2 linked regions of the Geotalea uraniireducens genome follow. The protein of the gene in region 2 interacts with the protein of the main gene of each other region in a pairwise test. Links are inferred from orthologs where the notes say so. Each region holds a gene or a part of one and is shown on either strand. Other genes may lie near its edges.

Region 1 (15,500 bases), 750 kb from region 2 along the record:
GCCCGCCGTCACCTTCCGGACAGCGACGGTGGAACGGGGCGACATCATTTCCACCGTTTCCGCCACCGGCACCCTGAACGCGGTGACCACGGTCCAGGTCGGCACCCAGGTCTCGGGTACCATTCAGCAGCTGTTCGTCGACTACAATTCGCCGGTTCGGAGGGGACAGGTCATTGCCCGCCTCGATCCGGCCATTTTCAACGCCCAGGTGGAACAGGCACGCGGCAACCTCCTCGCCGCCGAAGCAAACCTGCAAAAGGCCAAGGTTACCGCCGCCGACGCCCGGCGGACCCTTGAGCGCAACCGGCAACTGCTCAAGGACGGCATTGTCGCCCAGAGCGATTTCGACACTGCCCAGACGACCAGCGATACCGCCCAGGCCGGAATCCAGAGCGCCGCAGCAACGATCGTCCAGATGCGCGGCGCCCTCCGCCAGGCCCAAACCAACCTGAATAACGCCACCATCCGCTCGCCGGTGGACGGGGTGGTCATTTCCCGCAGCGTCGACGTCGGCCAGACAGTGGCCGCCTCGCTGCAAACGCCAACGCTGTTCACCATCGCCCAGGACCTCACCCGGATGCAGATCGAAACGAGCGTCGACGAGTCGGATATCAGCCGGGTACGGCTGGGGCAGCCGGTCGCCTTTACCGTCGATGCCTATCCCAATGTCAAGTTCGCCGGCAATGTCACGCAGGTGCGAAACGCCCCGGTCACCGTTTCCAACGTGGTAACGTACGTGGTGGTGGTGGGGGTCGACAACAAGGACCTCCGCCTGAAACCGGGGATGACCGCCAACGTCGCCATCGAGACGAACCGGAAAGAGAACGTGCTGACGCTCCCCGCAGCGGCGCTCCGCTTCAAGCCGGCGACCGACGGCGGCAAACGGTCCCGGGGGAACACGGCGAAGAGCGGAAAGAAAGGGAGCGACGGAGAGAGAGTTTTCTTGCCCGGACCGGACGGCAAGGCCCAGCCGGTCCGGGTGACCACCGGTATCAGCAACGACACCTTTATCGAATTGGTCGGCGGCGGGCTCAAGGAGGGCGATCAGGTGATCGTCGGCACCCTCTCGGCCGAGAAGAAAAACGGCACCGGCGGCCATTTCGGTCCGAGGTTCTGAATGGCTAACGTCGTTACTTTTACCGACATTACCAAGGTCTACCAGATGGGAGATCAGCGGGTGGAAGCACTGCGGGGAGTATCGTTCACCGTGGCCGAAGGCGAATTCGTCGCCATCATGGGTGCCTCGGGGAGCGGTAAATCAACCTGTATGAATATCGTCGGCTGTCTCGATACCCCTAGCTCGGGAAGTTACCACCTGGAAGGAATCGACGTGGCAACGATGGGTAAGGATCAGTTGGCGGCAATCCGCAACGCCCGGCTCGGCTTCGTCTTCCAGGGGTTCAACCTGCTGGCCCGGACGACCGCCCGGGAAAATGTGGAGCTGCCGCTCATCTACCGCGGCGTTGCCGCCGCCGAACGGCACCGTCGGGCGCTGGCCGCCCTGGAACGGGTCGGGCTCGGCGAACGAGCCGACCACTATTCGAACCAGCTGTCCGGCGGCCAGCAGCAGCGGGTCGCCATTGCCCGCGCGCTGGTCAACGAACCGGCGATCATTTTGGCCGACGAACCGACCGGCAACCTCGACACCCGAACCACTGCGGAGGTGATGGGAATCTTCCAGCAGCTCAACCGCCAGGGGATCACCCTTATTATGGTCACTCACGAACCGGAGGTAGCCGCCTTCACCAAACGAAACATCACCTTCCGTGACGGGCGGATCATCGCCGACGCACCGGTAGCGATGCCGACCGAGGCCGCCGCCGGCAGGGAGGAACACCCATGGAACTGCTGATGTCTCTGCGAATCGCCTTCCGGGCGTTACGCAGCAACCTGATGCGCTCCTTCCTGACCATGCTCGGAATCATCATTGGCATTGCCGCGGTAATCACCATGGTCGCCATCGGCTCCGGGGCGAGCAAGATGGTTGCCGACCAGATCTCCAGCATCGGCAGCAACCTGCTGCTGGTGCTCCCCGGCTCGACCACCAGCGGCGGATTGCGGGCCGGCGCCGGCAGCGCCCCGACCCTCACCGACGACGATGCGCGGGCCATCGCCAGCGAATGCCCGTCGGTGGCCATGGTCGCGCCTAACGTCCGGGGAACCGCCCAGATAGTCTACGGGAATCAGAACTGGTCGACGATCATCTACGGCGTTACGCCCGATTACCTGGCAGTGCGGGACTGGGCGGTCGTCGATGGCCGGAACCTCTCCACCGCCGATCAGGACGGTGCCGCCAAAACCTGCCTGCTCGGCCAGACGGTGGCAAGCAATCTGTTCGGCAGCGAGGATCCGGTCGGCAAGATCATCCGGATCAAGAAAATCCCTTTTACCGTGGTCGGGTTGCTTGAGTCCAAGGGGCAGTCGACCATGGGGAACGACCAGGACGACGTGGTACTGGTGCCGCTCCGCACCGCCCAGCGCAAGCTCTTCGGCACCCAGTTCGTCGGCACCGTCGGGGCCATCATGGTTAAAGCAGCGAGCGAACAGGCGCTTTCCTCGGCTGAACAAGAGGTTACGGCCCTCCTCAACCAGCGGCACCGGATCGGACCGACCCGCGAAGCGGATTTCACCGTCCGGAATCTCTCTGAGCTACTCGCCGTTGCTCAGCAATCGTCCCAGGTGATGTCGCTGCTCCTCGGCGCGGTGGCATCCATCTCGCTGATCGTCGGCGGGATAGGCATCATGAACATCATGCTCGTCTCGGTGACGGAGCGGACCAGGGAGATCGGCATCCGGATGGCGATCGGTGCCCGGCAGCGGAACATCCTGCTCCAGTTCCTGACCGAAGCGGTGCTTTTGACCACCAGCGGCGGAATCATCGGCATGATCCTCGGCGTGATCGGCGCCACCGTCGTTTCGAAATTTCTCGGCTGGCCAGTGCTGATTTCGGCCCAGTCGATTCTCATCGCCTTCGCCTTCTCGGCCGGGGTCGGCATCTTCTTCGGCTTCTATCCGGCCCGCAAGGCGGCAGCCCTGAACCCGATCGAAGCATTACGTTACGAGTAGCCGCGGCAGTGGACGGCACGGCAACGGACATGATTTCAACCTGTCGAATATTGAATGAAAGGAGACAGCTCATGGAGCTGGACCGCTACGAAGAGCTGGTCAACGAACATCATCCGGCAATGTGGTTGACGGCATTGGGACTGATCGTCGCCGAAGTCGGCAACTCCTACCTGGCAAAACGGGGAGTCAGCCAATTGCGGGGAATCGTCGTCCTCGGCACCCGGACAGGTGGGACTGCCGACCTGGCCGGCGTAACCGCCGGCGACATCATTTGCGAGGTGGATGGCACGCCGGTTGCCGCTTTGCCGGAGGTGGAACAGCGGCTGCAGCTCCATCCGCCGGCGCTGCCAATCCGGCTGCTGATCCGTAACGGCGACTACTGGCGCTTTCTCGCCATCCCCCTCGGAGAGCGGCAATACGGAGGCTGTTTGCAATGAGGAACCCTCATCGCGCCCATCGGTTCCGCCTCGCCCGGGGAGCCCTCCTGCTCCTGGCGCTCCTCCCCCTCCGGGCGTGGGGAGCCCCCCTCAACCTGACCCTCACCGAGGCGGTGAAACTGGCAGTGGAACGGAACCTCGACGTCAAGGCGGAGCTCTATAATCCGGCAATGGCCGAAGCTACGGTCCGGCAGAATCGTGGGATCTACGACCCGGCCCTCACCCTCTCCACCACCTACACCGATTCGACGACGCTGCCGGCCAGCAGCTTCCTCGCCGGGGCCGACACCAACAAGGAACGAACGCTCACTTACGATCTGGGAATCAGCCGGCTGCTGCCGAGCGGTGGAACGATCGGCGCCGCCCTGACCAACAGCTGGAACCGCAACAATGCCGATCCGACCAGAGGGTTTCTCGATCGCTACTACGAGTCGGAGTTCAATTTGACCTTCGCCCAGCCGCTCTTGAAAAATTTCGGCCGGGAAGCTACTGAGTTGAACATTGCCGTAGCAGGATACGGAAAGGACGCGGCCCAGGAACAGTTCACCACCAGGCTGATCGCCACCGTGGCCCAGGTACGGACCGAATATTACAAACTTTACAGCCTCCGCGACGAATTGGCGGTCAAACAGGCCTCCCTCAAACTGGCCGAACAGGTCCTCGCCGATACCCGCGGCCGGGTCAATGCCGGGGTACTGCCGAGCATGGAGATCACCAACGCCGAATACGGCGTCGCTTTGCGGGAAAAGGAGCTGATTGACGCCGAACGGGCGGTCCAGGACCAGGAAGACGTGCTGCGGCTGCTGCTCCAGGTGGACAAGGGGGCGGAAATCGTCCCGACGGAGGCACCGGCAGGTGCGCCGCTGTCCATCGACGAACGCAAGGCAATCGACCGGGCGCTCCGGGAACGGACCGAACTGAAAACCGCCCGCGTCAATCTTAAAATCGACGATCTCCAGACCCGGGTGGCCGTCAACCGCACCCGCCCCGACCTGTCGTTTACCGGCAGTATCGGCACCACCGGCCTGGCACAGGATTACAACCGGGCACTGGAACGGGTTGGCTCCACCGACTACCCGGTCTGGAGCGTCGGACTACAGTTTTCCTATCCACTCGGCAATACTGCCGCGAAAAACGAGCTGATCCGGAACCGGCTGAAGGCCGAGCAGAGCAGAACCCAGCTGAAAAGCCTCGAAGAAAGCACGGCCAACGAGGTCCGCAGCGCCATTAGAGCCGTCTCCGCCGGTTACAAGCAGCTGGAGGTGACCGACAAGGCCCGCGCTTATGCCGAAGAGCGGCTGCAGGCGTACCTGAAAAAAAGCGCCGTCGGCCTCGCCACCATCAAGGACGTGCTCGACGTAGAGAACGACCTGGCAACGGCCAGGGACGATCAGATCACCGCCCGGGCAAATTACGTCAATGCGGTGACCCAGTACTGGCAGGCCACCGGCGAGTTACTCCAGCGCCAGGGGGTGACGCTGACCGATCCCGGCGGCGAGCGGCTTTACGATGGCACCGCCGGAACGTCACCACCACGGGACGGCAACGTTTCTTAACTAAAATTTACCTGTCATATCGCCCTCTTAACCCACACTTTACTTCTCCTGCGTTACTATTGTCGCAGTCGGATCAGTTCAGTGGGCTGCGTGACCGCAGCCAGGAGGAGCGTCGGGAGATGAAACAGGAACTGAGCCCTGCCGCGATGATCGTCCTTGCCGGAGCCATGGCCGCCGATGGCGGTCTGTTCTACCGACCGGCAAAGGCGGAGGCAAACCGGCAGGAAGAACGATGCTGCGAAGAAGCGCTGGAGTTCGACCAACCGCAGTTGCGGCAGCTGGCCCGGGTTCTCGGGCTGACGGCAGCCCAGGAGCGGCAAATCCAGGCAATCCTTGCCGCCGAAGTGAAGACAACCCGCCTGCTGCAACGACAGCTCCGGCAGTTCCACTGCCAGCTCCGCGAGACGGCAATCGCCGTCCCGTTCGACGAAGCGGCGGTCCGGACCCTGGCCGGCCGACAGGCGACGGCACTGGCCGAGCTGGCCGTTTGCCGAGCCCGGATTGCCAATGGCATCTTCAGCTTGCTGACCACCGCCCAGCAGGCCCTGGCCCGGCAACTCCGGCCGTTTTTCACCGAACCGGCAGGACATGGTGCATTCGCATCGTAACCGAACCGGCGGGTCACCGCCGCCGGCACCCGCTGGAAATGCGGAGGAGAACCTACCATGTATTTCCCCGATCTGATCGTCGAGGTATCGTCAGAGGAACTCGGCGTCCTCATGCCGGTCAACGGCCGGCATCTCCATAAATCGTTCGCCAGCGACCGCAACGGCATCACCAAGCTGACTGACTGGCTGCGCGATCTCGGCATGCACGATTGCTGCATCAGGATCAGGATCGCCAATCCGACGCTGATTGCGCTGGCGGTCTCGCTGGCGGTCCGGCTCAGCATGGACAGTCATGCAATCGGCCTGACGGTTGGCGAACAGCTCCGCCACGCCGCCTGACGAAACGGCGAAAGCCGGCCGGCGCTCTCCCGCAGGAGGTGCCGACCGGCTTTCGTTTACCGGGCCGCAGCTGAATTAGCCGCTGTGGTTAGTCGACAGCGGCGACGATCTTGCCAACCACGCTGCTGAAGGCACTGGCGGCCGCCAGTTCACGATGATGCTCCACCAGCGGCTTGCCGCTGTCACCGGCGCTGACCATCTCCGGCTCCAACGGAATCCGGCCAAGGAACGGCACGTCCATCTCCGTCGCCAGCCGTTCGCCACCGCCGCTCTTGAAGATGTCGACCACCTCGCCGCAATGCGGACAGGCGAAGCCGCTCATATTCTCCACCACCCCCAGCAGCGGCAATTTGAGCTGCCGGCAGAAGGTCACCGATTTCCGGACATCGGTCAGGGCGACATCCTGCGGCGTGGTGACGATCACCGCACCGTCGGCACTCCCGAGCAGATGGATCACCGACAGCGGTTCGTCGCCGGTACCGGGCGGGCAATCGACGACCAAGTAGTCGAGCGGCCCCCAGGCAACGGCGGAAAGGAACTGCTTGATCACCCCATGCTTGGCCGGTCCGCGCCAGATGATGGCTTCGCTCTGGTCGCCGAGCAAAAGCCCCACCGACATCACTTTCAGATTGTCGTTATACGGCACGGGAATGATTTTCCCTTCGTCCTGGCCCGGCAGGGTCCCTTCGATACCGAGGATCGTCGGAATCGAAGGACCGTGGATGTCGACATCGAGGAGACCGGTCTTTTTCCCCGCCAGCGCCAGCGCCACCGCCAAGTTGGCCGCCACCGAGCTTTTGCCGACCCCTCCCTTGCCCGACAGCACGACAATCTTGTGCTTGATCTCCATAATATTCTCCTGGAGATCGATGGTTTCCTTCAGCTCCCGCAAGCGACGGGCCTCATCGCCGCCGCACCCTTTCACCGTGACTTTTTCTTCTCCTCCGCTCACCGCATCCTCCCTGTCATGTTGAAATAGCTGCTGTCGTTTAATCCTCGGCCGGTTGGCCGGTCGGCTGTTCCCCGGGGAAATCGCCGGCCACGGCCAGGGCCTTCATGCCGACCAGGGCCTCGACCACCTTCTTCCGCCCCTGGGTCAGCAACCGCTGGACCGTTCCCCGCGATACCCCCATCATTTCTCCGGCCCGTTCCTGGTTCAGGTCCTGGCCGTCGCACAGGTAGAGCGCTTCCAGCTCGTCATGCTCGAGGATGAGCACCTCCAGCTCCTTGAGCGGGGTGCCGGCCGGCTTGAATACCTGGCCGAGCTTGTCCCGAAGCGGACAGACGCAGTTGCGTTGCTTTTTCTTGCGTGGCGACATGGAAACTCCCCAAAGGGCCGGGACGGCACTGCCGTCCCGGCTTTGTGTGCATATGCACAAATATCATTTAGCTGTTGCAGATGTCAAGGAGGTTGACTACAGTGGAATCATCCGTTCATGAGAGAAAGAGGCCGTTATGCCCCCGTCCCGCGACCGTCTGTACCGCACCGCCAACCTACTGGCACTGTTCACCATCGGTTACAACATTATCGAAGGAGTCGTTTCCGTCTGGCTCGGCGCCAGCGACGAAACGCTCTCCCTGTTCGGCTTCGGCGTCGATTCCTTCGTCGAGGTGATCTCGGGGATCGGCATCTGGCACCTGATCCGCCGCATCCGGGCCAACGGCGGCGAAAGCCGCGACGAATTCGAGCGCCGGGCGTTACGGATCACCGGCGGAGCCTTCTACCTGCTGACGGTCGGGCTGGCCGTCTCGGCCGGGCTCTCGCTCTTCCAGCATCACCGGCCGACGACCACCATCTGGGGGATCGTCGTCTCCCTCGTTTCCATCGCCCTGATGTGGCTGTTGATCCGCGCCAAGACCCGGGTCGGCATTGCCCTCGAATCACCGGCACTCCTCGCCGACGCCGCCTGTTCCCGGGCCTGCCTCTATCTCTCGCTGGTGCTCCTGGCGGCCAGCGCCGGCTACGAGCTGACCGGCATCGGCGGCTGCGACGCCCTCGGCGCCCTGCTGATCGGCTACTTCGCCTACCGCGAAGGGCGCGAGGCACTGCAAAAAGCCAAAGGACTCACCTGTTCCTGCTGCAGTTGCGGTGGATAGCGATGCACCTCCCCGCTCCGCTCTACCCCGGTACCCTGCTCCGCCGCTACCAGCGCTTTCTCGCCGACGTGGCACTGGCCGACGGCACGGTGATCACCGCCCACTGCCCCAACTCGGGGAGCATGCGCGGCTGCAACCGGCCCGGCAGCCCGGTACTGCTCTCCCGCAGCGACAAGCCGACCCGCAAATACGCCCATACCTGGGAACTGGTCCACGCCGACGGCGGCTGGATCGGCATCAACACGGCGCTCCCCAACCATCTCGTCCGGGAAGGGATCGAGGGGGGGATTGTCGCCGAACTCCAGGGCTACCCGCACCTCCGCCCCGAAGTCCCCTACGGGACCAACAGCCGGATCGACCTGCTGCTGGAGGGCGCCGGCAGGCGCTGCTACGTCGAGGTGAAGAACGTCACGCTGGTCGAAGGGGGGCTCGCCCTCTTCCCCGACGCGGTGACCGCGCGGGGACAGAAACACCTGCGGGAGCTGATGGCGGTAGTGCGGGCCGGCGACCGGGGGGTAATCTTCTTTGTCGTCCAGCGGGCCGATGGCAGCAGCGTCGCCCCGGCGGACGCCATCGACCCCGAATACGGGCGGCTGCTCCGCCTGGCGGCGGAGAACGGGGTGGAGCCACTCGCCTACCGGGCGCTGGTCACCCCGGACGAGATCCGGCTGACCGAGCGGTTGCCGGTGCTTCTCCCCTGATCGTCGTCAGCAGCGTGCCGACCACCGCCAGCGCTTCGTCAAGGCCGCTCCGCACCGCCGCGCTCAATTCCCCGCCGTAGCCAAAATCCGCCCCCGCCACCGTCACCAGCCACGCCGCCGGCGTCGCACCGTAAAGCGCCCGCGCAACCGTCAGCAGCTCTTCCGGCGCCAGCTGGTGGCCGAGCGGCGAGCCATCGACCCTCGGCAGCAGCTGGCTGACCGTGACCGTTCCCGGCGGGGAAGCGGCATCGGCCGGCCCGGCGTCGAGAAACAGCGCCGCGGTCACCCCCGGCGCCGCCAGTTCGGCGGCCAGCTCCGGTACGAGCTGCTGCAGCTCGAAAGTGCAGAGGTCCGGCGCCGCGAACCGCGCCCCGGCCAGGTCGAGCAACGCCGGCCCGAGGCCGTCGTCCCGCCGCAGCCGATTGCCGTAGCCGATCAGCAGGATCATTGTCGCCCCGTCGTCACGGCCGCGCCAGCTGGTCGAGCAGAGTGCCTTCGGGAGCGAGAAGCTGGAGCCGCAGCGGCATCCGGCCGTAGGCATGGGTTGCACAGGAAAGGCACGGATCGTAGGCACGGATGCCGTGCTCGATCCGGTTGAGAATCCCCTCGCTGAACTGCCCCCCCTTGATGAAGGCGCCGGCCAGCTGGCGAATCGTCCGGTTCATCGCCAGATTGTTCTGGCCGGTGGCGATCAGCAGGTTGAGTCGCTGGATGATGCCGTTGTCGTCGACTTCGTAATCATGGAAGAGGATGCCGCGCGGCGCCTCGCAGACGCCGACCCCGGTCGGGCGGTTGACCCCCGCCTCGCTCCGGACGTGGTGGTCGAGCAGGTCCGGATTGTCGAGGATCTCCCGAATCCGCTCCAGGGCATGGAGGATCTCGATCAGCCGGGCATGATGGTAGTGGAAGCTGCCGGTAACCGCCCCCCACTCCCCGCTCCGCTGGGCACGGAACGCCAGAAGCTCCCGGTCGGCTTCGGGAGTGCCGGCACTGTCGCAGATATTGAGCCGGGCCAGCGGCCCCACCCGGTACATCCCCCGATCCTCGCTGTCGGCCCGGGCGAGGAAATAGGGAAACTGCATATAGCTCCACGATTCCGCCCGTTCACCGACCACCAGATCGTAATGCTCCGGTGGAATTTCCTCCACGATCACCCCGTGGGAATCGGTAAAGCGGAACAGGCCGTCGTAATATTCCAGGCCGCCGTCCGCCGCGACCAGCCCGGCGAAGAGCGACGGGAAATCGCCGCAGGCGCCGATTTCGGCGGCGTGGCGCTGATAAATCTCGTCGAGCAGGGCCAAGCCGGCGCGGACGATGGCAAAACCATCCGGCAGCAGGGCGGCAATCTCGTCGCGCCGGGCGGGAGCAAGCGGCACGCGGACGCCGCCGGGAGCCGTCCAGGAGGGATGGACGCTCTGGCCGGCCACTAGGGTGACGATCCGCTGGCCGATCTGGCGCAGGCGAATGCCATTCCGAGCGACGTCGGGCCGGCTTTCCAGCAGCCCGACCAGGTTGCGCCGGGCCGGATCGCTCTCCATGCCGAGCAGCAGATCGGCAGCGCTCAGGTGAAAGAAGCTCAGGGCGTGACTCTGGATCAGCGAGGCATGATTGGCCAACCGGCGCAGCAAGGCGGCAGCCGGGGGGATGCGGACACCGAGGATGGCGTCGCCGGCCCGGGCGGCGGCGATGGAATGGCTGACGGGGCAGATGCCGCAGATCCGGGCGGTCAGGCCGGGCATCTCCCAGATGCTACGGCCGATACAGAACTGTTCGAACCCCCGGAACTCGGTGACGTGAAAGCGGGCATCGGCCACTTCGCCGGCGTCGTCGAGCCGGATAGTGATGGTCGCATGTCCTTCGATGCGGGTAACGGGATCGATGGTTATCGTCTGGGACATAAATTCTTCGGGTCCTTTTCTTTGCCTGGTCTGACCTAGCCGAAACTGCGCATCTCCTCGGGGAGTTGCACCGGCTCGCCGCGCAGCAGACAGCCGATCGCCGTCCAGATCCGATCCGGATCGGGCGGACAGCCGGGGACGAAACCGTCGACGGCAATCACCTGGTGGAGCGGCAGCGCCCGGGGGAGCAGCTCCGGCACCGCAGCATAATCGAAACGGAACGGCGCCTCCCCCGTACCGCCGAACGGTGCCAGCGTCGCCGCCACCGGCAGGATATTCCGCATGCTGGTGACATTGCCGGTGACCGCACAATCCCCAAGGCTCACCACGGACCGGCTACGGGCGCGAATCGTTTCGGCCATTGCCAGGTTCGCCCGGTTGTTGACCGCCCCCTCCACGAGGGCCACGTCCACCCCCGCCGGAAATTCCTTGGTATCGATGAAGGGGCTGAAGACCAGTTCCGCCTGGCCGGCCAGTTCGATCAGCCGTTCGTCCAGATCGAGAAAGCTCATATGGCACCCCGAGCAGCCGCCGAGCCAAACCGTGGCCAAACGGACCTTCCCGCCCCGTTTCCTGTTCATTAACGCCTCCCGCGACCGCACCGCCATCAGCCCGCCCACTCCTTTTTCTCGCGTCCTTCCAGTACCCGCAGCAACATTCCCGGGTCCTTGACCATTTCACCGACGACCACCCCCTTGGTGAAAAGTGCGCCGGTCGGGCAGACCTGGACACACTTGCCGCAGCTCGTGCAGCTGTCACTAGTTCCCCAGGGATGGTTGAGGTCGGCAATGATCCGGCTCCGCACCCCGCGGCCGGAGATGTCCCAAGTATGGACCCCTTCCACCTCGTCGCAGACCCGGACGCAGCGGGTGCAGAGGATGCAGCGGTTGTGGTCGATGCCGAACCGGTCGTGGGAAAGATCCATGGAAAGGCGGGGGGAAAGGTACTCGTAGCGCACATGATCGACGCCGAGGGCAGCGGCGACGCGCTGCAGCTCGCAATTACCGATGGAAACGCAGACGGCGCAGTAGTGGTTCCGTTCGGCCAGCATCAGTTCGACGATCATCCGCCGGTAACGTCGCAGCCGCTCGGTATCGGTCCGCACCACCATCCCTTCGCGGGCCGGGGTCGTGCAGGCCGGCAGCGGCCGCGCCGCCCCCTCCACCTCGACAATGCAGAGCCGGCAGCCGCCCCGTTCGCTCAGCCCTTCCATGTGGCAGAGGGTCGGCAGGGTGATGCCATGCTCGCGGATCACCTGGAGCAGCGACTCGTCGGCGCGGCCGCTGACCAGCTCGTCGTCGATCGACAGGGTAATGACGGGCATCAGTCGGCCTCCTCGGGAGCGCCCGCCGCATGAAGCAGTTCCGGCCCTTCCGGACCGGGGGGGAGTGGCTCGATGCTGCAGGCGCCGGCAGGGCAGCGGCGTTCGCGGATGTGGGCTTCGTATTCGGCCCGGAAATAACGCAGGGTGCTGACCACCGGGTTCGGCGCCGTCATCCCGAGGCCGCAGAGGCTGGTGGCGCCGACCAGATCACAGAGTTCCTCCAGCCGGTAAAGGTCATCCATGGTGGCAGTGCCGCTGGTAATCCGCCGGAGCAGCCGGTGCATCTCGATGGTGCCAACCCGGCAGGGGACGCACTTGCCGCAGCTCTCGTCGCGGCAGAAATCGAGGAAAAACGAGGCGACGTCCGGCATACAGCTCGTTTCGTCCATGATGATCAGCCCGCCGGAGCCCATGATAGTGCCGATTGCCTCCAGGCTCTCATAGTCCAGCGGAGTATCCAGGTGCTCGGCCGGGATGCTGCCGCCGCTCGGGCCGCCGGTCTGGGCCGCCTTGAACTGCTTGCCGGAAGGGATGCCGCCGCCGATCTCGAAGACCACCTCCCGCAGGGTGGTCCCCATCGGCACCTCGATCAGCCCGGTGGTTTCCACCTGGCCGCTCAGGGCGTAGACCTTGGTCCCCTTGCTCCGCGCCGTACCGACCCCGGCAAACCAGTCGGCACCGCGGCCGATCACGACCGGGACCGCCGCCAGGGTTTCGACGTTGTTGATCAGGGTGGGCGAGCCCCAGAGTCCCCGCTGGGCCGGATAGGGAGGGCGGTGCCACGGCTGGCCCCGCTTCCCCATAATCGAGGCCATCAGCGACGTCTCCTCGCCACAGACGAATGCCCCCGCCCCGGTGCGGATATCGATCCGGAAGTTGAAATTGCTGCCGAGCACCCGACTACCGAGCAGCCCCTTCCGCTCGGCATCGCGGATCGCCGCTTCGAGCCGGCGCCCCGCCAGGTAATACTCGCCGCGGACGTAGATGAACCCCTGCTCGGCACCGATGGCGTAACCGGCCAGAGCCATCCCCTCCAGGACCCGGTGCGGATCGGACTCCATCACCGAGCGGTCCATGTAGGCGCCCGGATCCCCTTCATCGCCGTTGGCCACCACGTATTTACGTTCGCCGGGCGCTTTGCGCGCCAAGTTCCACTTGACGCCGGTCGGATAGCCGGCCCCGCCCCGGCCACGGAGCCCCGAGGTGGAAATTTCGCGACAGACTTCCTCCGGGGTCATTTCGTGCAGGGCATGGGAGAGGGCACTGTACCCCCCCGACGCCGCGTACTCTTCGATCCGCTCCGGATTGATTGAGCCGCTGTTGGCCAAAACTACTTTCATCTGCCGGGCGAAAAACGGCAGCTCAGGCGGCAGCGCGGCAACCGTCGGCGGCCGCCGACCCTTGACGACCGAGAAGAGAATCTGCCGGGCCAACTCGGGAGTGACCCGCTCGTAAACCGTTTCCTTGCCGCGAATCCGCACCTTGACCAGCGGTCCCCGGCTGCAGGGGCCCATGCAGCCGGTCCCGACCGCTTCAATCCCAGCGTCAAGCCGGCTTTCGGCGACCGCCTCGCGTAGCGCTTCCAACACCGGCAGGGCGCCGGCGGACAGGCATGGAGTGCCGGCACAGACCATGATCCGACAGAAAAGCCGTTCCTGCCGCTGCCGCTCCTCCTCGGCCATCCGTTTCAGTTCCGCTCGGATCATGCGCCGCCTCCGCGCCGTTTGCGGCGGGACTGCTCCTCGGCCGCGATACTCCCCGGCGTCCGGCCGCTGTCGATGAGCACATGAACCGCCGCCACCGCGCTTTCCGACGAACAGCGCCCCACCGTTTCACCGTCGAGGACCATTACCGGCGCCAGGCCGCAGCTGCCGAGGCAGCGCACCGTGGAAAGGGTAAGAGCACCGTCGGCGGTGGTCTTGCCGGCCCTGACGTCGAACTCCTGCTCCAGCCGGGCGACAATTTCACTGGACCGCTTGACGTAACAGGCGGTGCCGGTGCAGACCACGCAGCTGTGCTTACCACGAGGCTCCAGGGAGAAGAAATGATAAAAGGTGGCAACGCCGTAGACGCGGCTGTAAGGGATCTTCAGCTGGCGGGCGACGTAGCTCATCAACTCTTCACTGAGATAACCGAACGCCTCCTGGGCGACATGCAGCACTTCGATCAGGGCGTCGGCCCGAAACTGATACTGCTTGATAGTCCGCTCGACCGCCAGAAACCGGGGATCGGCGGCCAGATTTTTCGGCAGAGTGCTTTCCGGTTGGGTTTTCTGCTGGCTCACGCGCTTCTCCTCACTGGAGCGATCGGTACCTGGTCCCTGGATAGTGCAAGGGCAACCAACAAAACATTTTAACAAACATTGGCCCGGAAGGGAACAGCAACGACGGCCGACAGGACATTATGCGGCTAATGGCAGGTAATTCAGAAGAAAAATTCGCGGCGGGGCGGCTGATAGAGGTGGGCGACGAACTCGCCGTAACCGTTGAAGATCACGGTCTGGCGCTGTTCGTCGCTGCCGAGCAGCCGTTCCGTCTGCTGGGACCAGCGGGGATGCGGCATGTCGGGATTAACGTTGGCCCAGAAACCGTACTCGTCGGGGACCAGTTGATTCCAGAAGGTCGGCGGCTGGTGATCGACGAATTCGATCGCCACGATCGACTTGATTCCCTTGAAACCGTACTTCCAGGGGGTGACGAGACGGATCGGCGCGCCGTGCTGCTTCGGCAGCTCCTTGCCGTAGACGCCGACGGCCAGGAACGTCAGCTCATTGGTTGCCTCGGCCAGGGTCAGCCCTTCGTGGTACGGCCAGAGATCGGTACTGAACACGCCGCGCTGGTTGGGCGCCTGATCCCGGCGCAGGAAGGAGAGGAAACGGACATGGGTCGCGCCGGACTGCGGCTCTACCCGCTTCACCAGTTCGGCGAGCGGGAAACCGGTCCAGGGGACCGCCATCGCCCACGCCTCGACGCAGCGATGGCGATAACTCCGCTCCTCCAGCGGCATGGTCCGGATCAGCTCATCGATCGCAAACACCTGCGGCTTTTTCACCAGTCCACTTACCGCCACCTGCCAGGGGCGGGTGACGAACTGGTCGACGTACCGCCAGACATCCTTGCCCGAGGTGAACTCGTAGAAATTGTTGTATTTCGCGGCCGCCAGCCGATCGGTGAGCGGGCGGTCGAGGCGGTAACGGTCGTTCGGCCGGGCCGGCAGCGTCTTGAGATTGACCAGGGTTCCGCCGAGTTCCCGGCTCTCCATGGCGAAATTGCTGCAGGCCTGAAGGAACGGCCAGGCATTCAGGCCGGCAAAACCGAGCAGCTTGAGGAAAGTCCGCCGCTCCCGGAAGACCGCCTCCGCGGTGAGTTCGTTGGCCGGCAGGGAAAAACGTTTGCGCGTGGTCATGATCTTCAGCCTCTGCGGGAAATCCCCGTGCCCTCCCCGCAGCTGCCGGAAAGGCCGACAGACGGAAAA
Region 2 (6,838 bases):
GCCGAAGTGGCTGCCTTGCGCGCCGCCGGGCGGGAAGTGATCATCGTTTCGTCCGGTGCCGTCGCCGCAGGGCGGAAAGAACTCGGCATCGCCGGCCGGCCGAAAAGCATCCCCCAGAAGCAGGCGGCGGCGGCCATCGGCCAATCGCACCTGATCCGCGCCTACGAGGAGGCCTTCGCCGTCTTCGGCCTGCGGGTCGCCCAGATCCTCCTCACCCGCGACGACCTGGCCAACCGCCGCCGCTTTCTCAACGCCCGCGCCACCCTCGATACCCTGCTCGACTTCGGGGTAACCCCGATCATCAACGAGAACGACACCGTCGTCTTCGAAGAGATCAAGTTCGGTGACAACGACAACCTTTCGGCACTGGTCACCAACCTGGCCGAAGCGCAACTATTGGTGATCCTCACCGACATCGACGGCTTCTACGAAGCCGACCCCCGCACCAACCCCGACGCCCGGCTCATCCACCTGGTGAAGAGCATTACCCGGGAGATGGAACGGGCGGCCGGCGGAAGCGGTTCCGCCGTCGGCACCGGCGGCATGGTGACCAAACTGGCCGCGGCGAAGAAAGCAGGCCAGTTCGGGGTTGCCACCCTGATGCTCAACGGCCGGTGCCCTGCCGTACTGACGGCCGCCTTCGCCGGTGAAGATCTCGGCACGCTCTTCCTGCCGGAAGAGGCCAGCCTCAACCGGCGCAAGCACTGGATCGCCCACACCCTGAAGCCGTCGGGAAAACTGGTTGTCGACGAAGGAGCCCGGACGGTTTTGGCCCGCCAGGGGAAGAGCTTGCTGCCGTCGGGGGTCGTGCGGGTCGAAGGGAAATTCGACCGCGGCGCCTGCGTCCGCATCGTCGCTGCCGACGGCACCGAGCTCGCCCGCGGCCTGGTCGGCTACTCCCATGCCGAGATCGAGCTGATCCGCGGCCACCGCAGCGGCGAAATCGAAGCGATCCTCGGCTACAAATACGGGGATGAAATCATCCACCGCGACAACCTGGTACTGCTCTAGGCGGTATCGATCCATCGAGGAGAAGTTCGACATGACCATCGCCGAAAAAATCCGCACGATCGCCAGTGCCGCCCGCCAGGCGGCGATTGCCCTGGCCAAGCTGCCGACGCCGGCCAAAAACGAGCTGCTCGGCAACATGGCCATGGCCCTGATCAACAACGCCCCGCACCTGATCGAAGAGAACCGCCGCGACCTTGAAGCGGGCGAGAAGAAGGGGTTGTCGTCGGCCATGCTCGACCGGCTGATGCTCAATGAGGTCCGGATCAAGGCAATGGCCGACGGCCTGCGCGAGGTGGCCGCCCTCCCCGACCCGGTGGGTGAAGTGACCAGAATGTGGAAGCGGCCCAACGAGCTGATGGTCGGCAAAATGCGCATCCCGCTCGGGGTGATCGGGATCATCTACGAAGCCCGTCCCAACGTTACCGCCGATGCAGCCGCCCTCTGCCTGAAAGCGGGCAATGCGGTGATCCTCCGCGGCGGCTCGGAGGCCATTTATTCCAACCTGGCCATCGCCCGGATTCTTGGCGGGGAGATCGAAAAAGCCGGCCTGCCGGCGGCGGCCCTGTCGGTCATCCCGTTCACCGAGCGGGAAGCGGTGCTGGAGATGCTCCGCCAGGAGGAATCGATCGACCTGATCATCCCCCGTGGCGGTGAAAGCCTGATCCGCTTCGTCGTCGAACACTCCAAGATCCCGGTCATCAAGCACTACAAAGGGGTCTGTCATGTCTTTGTCGACGCCAGCGCCGAGTTCACCATGGCCGAACGGATCGTGGTCAACGGCAAGACCCAGCGCCCCGGCGTCTGCAACGCCTTGGAAACGCTGCTCATCCACAAGGACATCGCCGAAACGTTCATCCCGCGGATCAGTGAAACCCTCGGCAATCTCCAGGTCGAACTGCGGGGCGACGACTGTTTCCGCCAGTTCAACCCGGCGGCGACCCCAGCCACCGAAGAGGACTGGCATGCCGAGTACCTCGATCTGATCCTCGCCTGCCGGGTGGTCGACGATCTGGACGAGGCGGTGGCCCACATCAACCGCTACGGCTCGCTGCACACCGAAGCGATCGTCACCAGCGACTATGCCGCGGCCCAGCGCTTCATCCGCGAAGTCAATTCCAGCACGGTCCTGGTCAACGCCTCGACCCGTTTTGCCGACGGCAACCAGTTGGGGCTCGGGGCCGAAATCGGCATTTCGACCACCAAGCTCCACTCTTTCGGCCCGATGGGCCTGGAAGACCTGACCACCACCAAGTTCATCGTCTACGGCGATGGCCAGATTAGACAGTAACCGGAACGGCAGCGCAGACGACCCATGAAAACCGGTATTCTCGGCGGCACCTTCAACCCGATCCACCTGGCCCACCTCCGCATTGCCGAGGAGGTGAGGGACCGTTTCGCCCTCGACCGGGTGATCTTCATCCCAGCCGCGGCCCCTCCGCACAAGCCGATGGTGGGGGAACTGCCGTTCGAAACCCGGTGCGAGATGGTGCGCCTCGCCATCGCCGACGCTCCGGCCTTCACCGTCTCCACCATCGAAGGGGAACGGGAAGGGCCGTCGTACTCCATCGATACTCTGCGGGCGTTGCGCGCCGAGGCCACCGGCGACGAGTTCTTCTTCATCGTCGGCAGCGACTCGTTCCTCGACATCGGTGCCTGGCATGAATACGCCGCCATCTTCGCCGCCGGCAACATCGTCGTCGTCGAACGGCCGGGGGCAGCAATCACCGATTTCACGGCGGCGCTGCCGGTTGCCATCGCCACGCAGTTTTGCTATCATGCCGCCGAACATCGGCTGGCCCACCGCTCGGGATATTCGGTCTATTACCTGACCGGCATTCCCCTCGACATCTCTTCCAGCTCCATCCGCAGCCTCGCCCGTCTCAACCGATCGATCAGGTACCTGGTGCCGGAGGCGGTCGAACACTATATCAAAGAACAGGGGATTTATACTGATGACCGATAAACCGACGCTCACCTCCCGGGAACGGGCCGTGCAATGCGCCAGATTCGCCCTCGACAAAAAGGCCCTCGACGTGAAGGTCCTGGAAATCGGCCGGCTCTCTTCGATCGCCGACTACCTGGTGCTGGCCACCGGCTTGTCGGACAAGCAGACCCAGGCCATCGCCGATTCGGTCAAGAAGGGGCTCAAGAAATTCGGCAAGGCCATCGACATCGAAGGGCTGAAGGAGGGCAACTGGATCGTCATCGATTACGGTGATGTGATCGTGCATATTTTCCGCGATGACCTGCGCCGCTACTACAATCTCGACGAGCTCTGGGCCGCGGCACTCCCCGTGGAAATTCCCGCCGAATACCTCTGGGAAGGAAAAGAGGGGGGCACCGAGTGAAGTTGCGGGTCCTCTGGGTCGGCAAGACCCAGGAGGAATGGCTGAAGCGGGGCATTGACGAATATGCGGGGAGGATCAGACGCTACGCCCCCCTGGAGCTGGCCGAGGCCCGGGAAGAGAAGGGAGCTGCCGAGCTGGCGCTGCGCAGCCGGGAGTGCGAGCGGCTGGAGCGGCTCCTGCCGAAGAACAGCCGCCTGATCCTGCTCGACGAGCGCGGCAGCCAGCTGACCTCGCCGGAACTGGCGGCTTTCATCGGCCGACAACGGGACAACGCCGTTCCCGAACTGGCATTTGCCGTCGGTGGCGCCTACGGTTTCAGCGACGCCTTTCGCGCCCGGGCCGACAAGGTCATCGCCCTCTCCCGACTGACCCTGACCCACCAGATGGTCCGGGTGGTGCTACTGGAGCAGCTCTATCGGGCATTCACCATTCTCAACGGCGAACCGTACCACCACTGATTAGCGCCGCTGATCGCCAGGGCCGGTCGATTTGCCGCACATCCACTGATTTTCCCCACGACTACCGACCCGCTGCAGGCACATGTTTTTTCAATACTGAGGAGGAGAAATGCCGAAACCGTTGCTGCTGATGATCCTCGACGGCTGGGGGATCAATCCGCTTGAGGCCAATAACGCCGTAGCCCTCGCCCATACCCCCCATATGAACGAGCTGTGCGCCACCTACCCCTGCGTCGAGATGCGGACCTCCGGTATGGCGGTCGGCCTGCCGGATGGCCAGATGGGAAACTCGGAGGTCGGACACCTCAACATCGGCGCCGGGCGAATCGTCTACCAGGACCTGACCAGGATCACCAAGGCGATTCAGGATGGCGACTTTTTCACCAACCCGGTACTGCTCGACTGCCTGGCCCGCACCAAGGCGGCCGGCGGCCGACTGCATCTGGCGGGCTTACTTTCGGACGGCGGCGTTCACTCGCACAACACCCATCTCTATGCCTTGCTGGAAATGGCCAGGCGCCAGGGACTGGCCGACGTCTTTATTCACCCGCTTTTGGACGGCCGCGACACTCCGCCGCAGAGCGCCGCGGGCTACCTGGCTGAACTGGAGCAGGAAATCGGGAGAATCGGCATCGGCCGGATCGCTACGGTAATCGGCCGCTATTATGCCATGGATCGCGACAATCGCTGGGAGCGGGTCGAGCGCGCGTACCGTGCCATGGTCGGCGGCGAAGGGACGCAATTCCCGAGTGCCGCCGCTGCCATTGACGCCAGCTACTGCGCCGGGGTCACCGATGAATTCGTCGAACCGGCCGTCATCGCTCCTGCCGGCCTGCCGCCTGCCACGCTCCGGGACGGCGACGGTTTCATCTTCTTCAACTTCCGCGCCGACCGGGCCCGGGAGATCACCCGGGCGTTCACCGATCCCGCCTTTACCGGTTTCACCCGGCAGTCCCCTCCCCGCCTCACCGCCTACGTCTGTATGACCGAGTACGATGCCACCTTCAACCTGCCGGTCGCCTTTGCCCCGGAACCGCTGACCAATATCCTCGGCGAAGTACTCGGCAAGAACGGCCTCCGGCAACTGCGGATCGCCGAGACGGAAAAGTATGCCCATGTCACCTTCTTCTTCAATGGCGGCAGCGAAACCCCGTTTCCCGGCGAGGACCGGATCCTGGTGCCATCGCCCAAGGAGGTGGCGACCTACGACCTGCAGCCGGAAATGAGTGCTTACCCGGTGACCGACGAACTGCTCCGCTGCATTGAGGATGGGACGCACGACGTCATTATCCTCAACTTTGCCAACGCCGACATGGTTGGGCATACCGGGCAGCTTGCCGCCGCCATCAAGGCGGTCGAGGCGGTCGACGACTGCGTCGGCCGAGTGGTCGCCGCCGTGCGGCGCAAGGGTGGAGCGGCCCTGATCACGGCCGACCACGGCAATGCCGAAATCATGGCCGACGAGAAAGGCGGTCCCCATACCGCCCACACCTGCGGGGTGGTCCCCTTCGTGCTGGTGGACGATACCCGGCGCGGCGCCCGGCTGCGCCCCGACGGCACCCTGGCCGATATCGCCCCCACTATGCTGGAGTTGCTCGGACTCCCGCAACCACCGGAGATGTCGGGCAAGAGCCTGTTGCTCGACTAGGGGCAACGAGCCCCGACCGGCCAACGAATCACGCACCAACAACAAAGGGCGCCACCGATATCGGCAGCGCCCTTTGTAATTCTTCCTTCGCGGGACGGGATAAAAAATTCTTACCCTTCATCCTCGTCGCCGAACGAGATCTCCCGATACGCCCGGTCTTCTTCAAAACGCTTCGTTTGCGCCTGCAGCTTCTCCATATCCGACTGACACCGGACACAGTAACGGGCGAACGGCATCACCTTGAGCCGGCCAAGGGGGATTTCTTCCTCGCACTCCTCACAGATACCGTATTCACCTTCGTCGATCCGCAACAGCGCTTCATCGATCTGCCGCAACTTGTCGCGCTCCCGGTCGTTGAGGATCAGCCCCAGCTCGCGGTCGCGTTCCGACGAAGCCTGATCGTAGATGTCCCCGGTCGGCTCGCCGGTCGTCGCCTCCGAACCGTTCTTAACCGCTTTGTTTATCTCTTTGAGGGCATCCTCCTTCATCTTCCGGAGAATCGCCTTCATTTCTTCAAGTTTTTCAACCATTTACATCACTCCATATACAATTCTTGGGCTTTTGGGTCACGAAATAATACAGGAAACCTCCCTTTTGTCAAGCAAAAAGCAGGCCCGAAATGTATACCTCACCAACAATTCCGCCACGATACGCAACTGTTTTCCCCCTACGGACGCCCCCTGGCAGAAGAGAGACTCTCACGCGACAATCTCACCGATCAGGTCGTAATCCGAGGAATCGGTAATTCGCAGCGTCACGATGTCGCCGACATTTGCCGAGCCGGCAGTAATGTAGACCTGTCCGTCGATATCGGGCGCCTGGCGCGAGGAACGCCCTTTCAGGAGGAGGTCGGTTTCGTCGCTGAGCCCTTCGACGATCACCTGCTCGGTGGTATCGATCAACCGGCGGTTACGCTTGAACGAAACCCGGGCCTGAGCCCGCATCAGCTTCTTGTGCCGTTCCCGCTTCAACCGCTCGGAAACCTGGTCGGGCATTTCGGCAGCGGGCGTTCCCTCTTCCCGTGAATAGCAGAAGACCCCCAGCCGGTCGAACTGCACCTCTTCGACATAGTGCAGCAGCTTGCGGAAATCCTCCTCCGTCTCGCCGGGAAAACCAACGATCAGCGAGGTGCGCAGGGCGATGTCGGGGATTTCCTCGCGCAGCTTCTCGATCAGGGCCCTGATTTCCGCCTCGCTGCTCCGCCGGTTCATACGTTTGAGCACCGGATCGCTGATATGCTGGATCGGGATATCAAGATACTTGCAGACCTTCTCTTCTTCCTTGATGGTCTGGATGAGGCTGTTGGTGATCCCGTCCGGGTAGGCATAGAGAAGGCGGATCCATTGCAGACCGTCGAGAGCCGCCAGCTCTTT

Evidence for each region.
Region 1: the proteins of QMN23_RS01505 (region 2) and sfsA interact in binary tests that used the Escherichia coli proteins (3 or more experiments, as listed by UniProt). The link is inferred for Geotalea uraniireducens from one-to-one orthologs.

Annotation. Positions count from the first base shown.
Region 1 is NZ_AP027151.1:1,066,850-1,082,349, reverse strand. What follows is about bases 7,087-9,954. They hold sfsA (DNA/RNA nuclease SfsA), read left to right. Parts: upstream 7,087-8,105; coding sequence 8,106-8,804; downstream 8,805-9,954. Other genes in these bases: QMN23_RS05040 (Ni/Fe hydrogenase subunit alpha), read right to left, coding at 9,266-9,954; QMN23_RS05045 (hydrogenase maturation protease), read right to left, coding at 8,752-9,252; QMN23_RS05055 (cation transporter), read left to right, coding at 7,462-8,103; QMN23_RS05060 (DUF134 domain-containing protein), read right to left, coding at 7,087-7,325. In the rest of the region: QMN23_RS05100 (efflux RND transporter periplasmic adaptor subunit), read left to right, coding at 1-1,117; QMN23_RS05095 (ABC transporter ATP-binding protein), read left to right, coding at 1,118-1,852; QMN23_RS05090 (ABC transporter permease), read left to right, coding at 1,840-3,066; QMN23_RS05085 (PDZ domain-containing protein), read left to right, coding at 3,138-3,503; QMN23_RS05080 (TolC family protein), read left to right, coding at 3,500-5,059; QMN23_RS05075 (Spy/CpxP family protein refolding chaperone), read left to right, coding at 5,179-5,667; QMN23_RS05070 (hypothetical protein), read left to right, coding at 5,725-6,006; QMN23_RS05065 (Mrp/NBP35 family ATP-binding protein), read right to left, coding at 6,095-6,958; more of QMN23_RS05060, read right to left, coding at 6,996-7,086; more of QMN23_RS05040, read right to left, coding at 9,955-10,702; QMN23_RS05035 (NADP oxidoreductase), read right to left, coding at 10,738-11,283; bidirectional hydrogenase complex protein HoxU, read right to left, coding at 11,310-12,026; QMN23_RS05025 (NuoF family protein), read right to left, coding at 12,026-13,732; bidirectional hydrogenase complex protein HoxE, read right to left, coding at 13,729-14,310; protein-methionine-sulfoxide reductase catalytic subunit MsrP, read right to left, coding at 14,451-15,431. UniProt on the Escherichia coli protein: Binds to DNA non-specifically. Could be a regulatory factor involved in maltose metabolism.
Region 2 is NZ_AP027151.1:321,523-328,360, reverse strand. Bases 384-3,170 are described here. They hold QMN23_RS01505 (glutamate-5-semialdehyde dehydrogenase), read left to right. Parts: upstream 384-1,042; coding sequence 1,043-2,299; downstream 2,300-3,170. Other genes in these bases: rsfS (ribosome silencing factor), read left to right, coding at 2,964-3,170; nadD (nicotinate-nucleotide adenylyltransferase), read left to right, coding at 2,324-2,974; proB (glutamate 5-kinase), read left to right, coding at 384-1,011. In the rest of the region: more of proB, read left to right, coding at 1-383; more of rsfS, read left to right, coding at 3,171-3,359; QMN23_RS01490 (23S rRNA (pseudouridine(1915)-N(3))-methyltransferase RlmH), read left to right, coding at 3,356-3,817; gpmI (2,3-bisphosphoglycerate-independent phosphoglycerate mutase), read left to right, coding at 3,927-5,465; QMN23_RS01480 (TraR/DksA family transcriptional regulator), read right to left, coding at 5,576-5,995; 30S ribosomal protein S12 methylthiotransferase RimO, read right to left, coding at 6,164-6,838. UniProt on the Escherichia coli protein: Catalyzes the NADPH-dependent reduction of L-glutamate 5-phosphate into L-glutamate 5-semialdehyde and phosphate. The product spontaneously undergoes cyclization to form 1-pyrroline-5-carboxylate.